Regions from separate parts of the Lentimicrobium sp. L6 genome, predicted to be linked through region 1. Evidence: riboswitches for the same ligand, from Rfam matches in the RefSeq annotation. Region 1 holds a riboswitch; the other holds the start of a gene.
What was found. A riboswitch is a leader RNA that binds a small molecule or an ion and turns the genes downstream of it on or off. The one in region 1 is predicted to bind cobalamin.
Positions count from the first base shown of each region.

Region 2: it holds a riboswitch for cobalamin, as region 1 does, so the genes downstream of both, HNS38_RS18165 (diphthine--ammonia ligase) here and HNS38_RS02010 (diphthine--ammonia ligase) in region 1, are expected to answer to the same signal.

Region 1 covers NZ_JABKCA010000004.1:74,655-77,841, reverse strand. The annotation lists gene HNS38_RS02015 (TonB-dependent receptor domain-containing protein) at 1-707, opposite strand, end outside; cobalamin riboswitch at 826-1,019, shown strand; gene HNS38_RS02010 (diphthine--ammonia ligase) at 1,272-1,970, shown strand; gene HNS38_RS02005 (ABC transporter substrate-binding protein) at 1,970-3,103, shown strand; gene HNS38_RS02000 (SPOR domain-containing protein) at 3,106-3,187, opposite strand, start outside.
Region 2 covers NZ_JABKCA010000097.1:3,594-6,780, reverse strand. The annotation lists gene HNS38_RS18175 (DEAD/DEAH box helicase) at 1-583, shown strand, start outside; gene HNS38_RS18170 (threonine/serine dehydratase) at 676-1,611, shown strand; cobalamin riboswitch at 1,603-1,798, shown strand; gene HNS38_RS18165 (diphthine--ammonia ligase) at 1,885-2,583, shown strand; gene HNS38_RS18160 (ABC transporter substrate-binding protein) at 2,583-3,187, shown strand, end outside.

The sequences.
Region 1 (3,187 bases):
GAGGTGAATTCCCAACCATTGCTCTTTTCTTTTTTAAGAATCACATTTATCATACCTCCCATACCATCGGGGCCATGCTCTGCTCCAGCATTTGTGATAATTTCTATTTTCTCAATGCTAGAAGCTGGAATTTGCTTTAAGGCATTCCCAGCACCAATAAACGATAATGCTGTTATTCTTCCATTAATTAAAACCATAACATCACTGTCGCCTCTAATGCTGATGGCTCCTCCCACTCCAACTTCTACTGATGGCGCCATACTCAACACCTCAACAGCTGAACCTCCGGAGTTAACAATATCCTCTCCCACATTAATGACCTTTTTACCTGCTTTGGTCTCGATATGGCTTTGCTCAGCAACCACATTAAATTCTTGCAACTCATAAGACGAACTGGCCAACTTGATAGATCCCATTTTTACATTTTTATCTGCAACTGAAATAGCATCCACAACAAGAGTTTCGTAACCAATAACAGATATTTTGAGTTGATAGACTCCTCTAGGAATTTTTTGGAATTTAAAACTTCCATCCAATTCTGAAATGATACCATATACCTTGCTGGTATCGTTTTGGCTTAATAGTAAATTAGCAAAAGGGAGCTCCGTTTTGGTTTCCTTTCCAACTATTTTTCCAGAAATATTTTTTTGTGCAAAACCGACTATTGATATGATGAGACAGCTTATGATGAGGATGGTATTTTTCATCTATTTTCTTTTATTGCAAAAGAAGATGATATGACATCAGTGCAGTACAAATTTTAGCTGAACGACAGCAAATATTATATAAAAAGCATTTCGGCAATACTCATTGGGTCTTAATTTATTCATCTTAAATACATATTTTATGTACTTTTGCCTCAAGTTTCAGGGAATCCTGTGGAAATCAGGAACAGTTCCCGCTGCTGTAAGTCCCAAGTGCTATTGCGCTTGATTCACCCACATCCACTATTCGCTTTTGAATGGGAAGGAAATGAAGTTGGACGAGTCAGAATACCTGAAATGATAGTTTACATGTTCAGCTTTCGGTGAAAAGGCGACGAATAAAGACGATAATTTCTGATTTATTTTTCATTTTTTATACCATAGTTAAAAGAATACAATTGTTGATTAATACAAACAGTATTGATATGATTTGAAGCAAAATCAGTTTTGCCCTTACCCTAAAGGGAGTCTGATTTTTTGACCGCCCTTTAGGGCTGGGGCAAAGGAAAAAAATCATAAATAGATAGAAAAAAGACTGTTTGATTTAAAAAGAGGTTAAAACTATAAATGAAAAAAGCCATTTTTAATTGGAGCGGAGGAAAAGATTCTGCTTTTGCATTGGGAGAAGTTTTAATGAAAAAGGAATATGATATTTCTTTTTTAATGACTTCTATAGCCAAAGAAAACCGTCGTGTGAGTATGCATGGAATTCACGAAAGTCTTATGTTGGAACAGGCAAAATCCGTAGGGTTACCTATCACATTTTTAGAACTTCCAGAGCTCCCTGATATGGGAACCTATGAAAAGCACTTGACATCCCTGATGCGAGAAGCAAAATTAAAAGGAATTGAGGATTCTATTTTCGGTGATATTTTCTTAGAGGACTTAAGACAATATAGAGAAAACCAACTCCAGAAAATAGGATTTAATGCGGTTTTTCCTTTATGGAAAAGAGATACTAAAACTTTGATATTAGATTTTATTGATCAAGGATATAAAACCATGATTTCCGCTGTGGATGCCTCTAAATTATCCAAGTATTTTGTAGGAGAAATCATTACCAAAGAATTAATAAAAGAACTTCCAGTAGATGTAGATCCATGTGGGGAAAATGGAGAATTTCATACTTTCGTAATTGATACACCCTATTTTAAATTTCCTTTAGAAGTCAAATCAGAAGAATCTATCTTGAAAAAATACCCTAATGATAATCCAGAAATCAGCTCCGAATTTTGGTTTTGTCCCATATCACTAAAAAACTCATGATGAAAAACATAATATATTTTCTTTTCAGTATTCTATTACTACTAGCCAGTTCTTGTCAAACTGATAAAGAACAAAAAAACGAAAAACCAGAGTCTATTTTCACTCCAGAATATGCAGAATATTTTCAAATAGAATATTATAAATCTTATAAAAAGATACTGATTCTAAATCCGTGGAGTAATGAAAATTTAAACATGGAATATTATATTCCACATGCGGGGCATCATAAAAGTGTAAAGAATCCAGAATACTCTTTTATTATCAAAGATATTCCTAAAAAAGTAGTCGCTCTTTCATCTCCAATGGTTGGCCTGATGAATTTACTGGATCTATCGGCAAATATTAAAGGGGTTAGCGACCCATTTCTTATCTATAATGAAGACATTTTAAATCGTGTGAAATCAGGCGAAATTGAAGATATTGGTAAAAGCATACAAATCAATATGGAAAAAATGATAATGCTGCAACCTGATTTGGTTATAGGTAGTGGTTGGGATAAATTAAGTCCAGATTATGAGAAAATGATTCAAATGAAAATGACTCCTGTCTTGATGTATGATTGGCAAGAAAACCATCCTCTTGGAAAAGCAGAATGGATGATATTATTGGCCTCATTCTTTAATGAGGAAGAAAAAGCAACAGCATTATTCCAAGAGGTTAAGAGCAATTATATAAAACAAAAGGAGTTTATGACTTTCGATAAACAACCTATTGTATTTAATGGTTCAGAATACCAAGGCATCTGGTATTCAGCTGGTGGGAAAAGCTATATGGCCCAACTTATTGACGATGCCTCAGGGCAATATTTAATGCGCGATGATTCCACATCTGGAAGTTTGATGCTGGATTTTGAGGTATTAATGCACCAAGCATCTAAAGCAGATATTTGGATGTATACTGGTGCTTCTAGTGAAGATAGACTTGGGTTATTTGCCAAACCAAAATATCAATCACTTAATGCCGTAAAAAAGCATAAAGTTTATTCCTACCATAACAGAATGAACGAAAATGGAGCAAATGATTATTGGGAAACAGCAAGTTTTAGACCTGATATAGTTTTAGAAGATCTGATAAAAATATTTCACAGTAATGAACCAGAAAACTTGTATTATTTCGATAAAGTTAGATATTAATATTATCTGATATATTTTTTATCACCATTCTGGAAACCAACTAAAAACGCATCAGGAACAATTTCTTGAACTTCTTTTAGAAGA
Region 2 (3,187 bases), on a different contig from region 1:
GGAGAACAAATGGTTATTCTCTGCTACTATGCCTCACGAGATTAAAAACATTGTGAATACGCACATGTCGGAGACAGCTATTAAAATAGAAGTGAGTGGAAAGAATGTGGTTAATAAGCATATTGAGCACCAATATATTGTATGCGAAGATTTAGAGAAACTGAATGTCCTTATGCGTTTCTTAGGCGAGCAAGGCGATAATAGAGGATTAATCTTCTGTAAAACAAAAGCTGCTACTCAAAAACTAGCACAGCAATTACAAGCTAGAAATGTTCCGGTGGATGCCATTCATGGTGATTTACTTCAAAAGGAAAGAGACAAAGCCATGAGAGCCTTTAAAAACGGAAGTCTAAAAGTTCTTGTAGCAACAGACTTAGCAGCGCGAGGAATTGATGTAGCCAATTTAGCTTATGTCATTCATTATCAAATGCCTGATAAGATAGATTATTATACACATAGAGCTGGAAGAACAGCAAGAGCTGGAAACGAAGGACTTTCCTACTGTATTGTAAACTCTAAAGAATTGAAACAGATTCGTTATATTTCTGAGAAACTTGGTATTACTTTTAATCAGATGCGGTAATCAGCACTGAAGTTAGGTGACAGATTACCGATCAAATGGAAAATATTAAACATTAATTTCTTAGCAAATTTGCTGAATAATATTTTATCGCAATGTACTCAAAATCCATTTTACTTAAAGCAAAAAGTATACTAGAAAATTCAGTCCATAGTACTCCCATCCTAAAGTCTCATTTACTTAATGAACTCATTGGCTGTGAGCTTTTCTTTAAATGCGAAAACTTTCAAAAGGCCGGAGCATTTAAAATGAGAGGTGCCATGCATAAATTACTCAGTCTTTCAATAGAAGAACGAGAAAAAGGAGTAGCAACTCATAGTTCTGGTAATTTTGGTTCTGCTTTGGCATTAAGTGCTCAAATACTTGGAATTCCAGCCACTATCATTATGCCATCTAATGCACCACAGGTGAAGAAAAATGCAGTTGCAGCTTATGGAGCGACCATTATAGAATGCGAGCCCACTTTAGAAGCACGAGAATCAACTACTGCTGCATTCATTGATAAATCAGGGGCTACATCTTGTCACCCATATAATGATTCACAAGTGATCTTAGGGAATTCCACTGCTGCCCAAGAGATTTTTGAGGAGCTTATACCAGATGCCATTATTACTCCCGTTGGAGGAGGTGGTTTAATGAGTGGAACAGCTTTAGCCTGTGAGTTTTTCTCTCCCTCTACCCTAGCTTTTGGCGCAGAGCCAGAAGGTGCTGATGATGCTTTCCGCTCGATAAGGGATGGTATAATCCATCCTTCTATAAATCCTCAAACTATTGCTGATGGACTTCGAACCTCATTGGGAGAGCATACCTTCCCTATAATTCGTGATAAGGTGGAAGAAATATTTCTCGTCAACGATGATGAGATTAAAAGTGCGATGAGATTAATATGGGAAAGGATGAAGATTATTGTGGAACCGTCCTCCGCTATTACCTTTGCTGCTGTTTTAAAGAATAAAGAAATCTTTAAAAATCAAAAAGTGGCTTTAATACTATCTGGTGGAAATGTGGATTTGGAAAAGTTTTTTCAATAGTCCATCTATTTTCCATAAATTTGTCCCAAGTTTCAGGGAATCCTGTGAAAATCAGGAACAGTTCCCGCTGCTGTAAGTCCCAAGTACTTTTTAGTGCTTGATTCACCCACATCCACTATTCTTTATTGAATGGGAAGGAAATGAAGTTGGACGAGTCAGAATACCTGAAATCATAATTCATAATTCAGCTTTCGGGAGAAAAGGCGACGAATAAAGACGATCATTTCCGATTTATTTTTCATTTTATCACCTGGCTATCATAATAATAAAAATATGAAAAAAGCCATTTTTAATTGGAGCGGAGGAAAAGATTCTGCTTTTGTTTTGGGAGAAATACTAAAGAATAAGGAATATGATATTTCTTTTCTGTTGACTTCCATTGCTAAGGAAAATAGAAGAGTGAGTATGCATGGAATTCATGAGAGTCTCATGCTAGAACAAGCCAAAGCTATAGGTTTACCTATCACTTTTCTGGAACTGCCAGAATCACCAGATATGGAAACCTATGAAAAGCACCTGACAAAACTCATGCAAGAGGCCAAATTAAATGGAATTAAGTATTCTATTTTTGGAGATATCTTTTTGGAAGACCTTAGAAAATACAGAGAAAATCAACTCCAAAAAATAGGATTTAATGCCGTTTTTCCTTTATGGAATAGAGATACTAAAACCTTGATTCTTGATTTTATTGAACAAGGTTATAAAACCATGATTTCTGCTGTGGATGCCTCTAAATTATCCAAGGACTTTGTGGGAGAAATCATCACCAAAGAATTAATAAATGAACTTCCTAAAAACGTGGATCCTTGTGGGGAAAATGGTGAATTCCATAGCTTCGTCATTGATGCTCCTTTTTTTAAATTCCCTTTAGAAGTAAAAAAAGAGAAACCAATCCTAAAAAAATACCATAATGATAATCCAGAAATCAGCTCCGAATTTTGGTTTTGTCCCATTTCACTAAAAAACTCATAATGAAAACAAGACTATATATTCTATTAAGCGTCCTATTTTTAGCTGCCTCCTCCTGCAATGAGTCCCTAGAGAAAACTCAAGAAAAATCTACTCGGAATTACAATCCTGAATATGCGAAATTCTTTAGAATAGAATATTTCGAAACCTATAAAAAGGTTGTCATCTTCAATCCTTGGGAAAACGAGAGTTTGAATATGGAGTATTATATTCCTCATTCTGGGGCTAAGAATATAGAGAATTTGGAACATTCTTTTGTCATTAAGGAAATACCTAAAAGAGTAGTAGCTTTATCATCTCCTATGGTAGGAATGATGAATCTATTGCAATTAGATCAACACATAAAAGGAGTTACGGATCCTGAGCTGATTTATAATGAAGAAATTCTGGAAAAAGTAAAATCTGGAGATATCGAAAATGTAGGAAAAGCCATTCAAATCAATATGGAAAAGATGATGGTACTCCAGCCCGATTTAGTGATTGGGAGTGGTTGGGATAAGTTGAATGCCGATTATGAGAAAATGATTCAGCTGAAAATGACTCCCCTATTGATGTATGATTGGAAAGAACAACATCCTCTTGGTAAAGCAGAATGGATGGTATTATT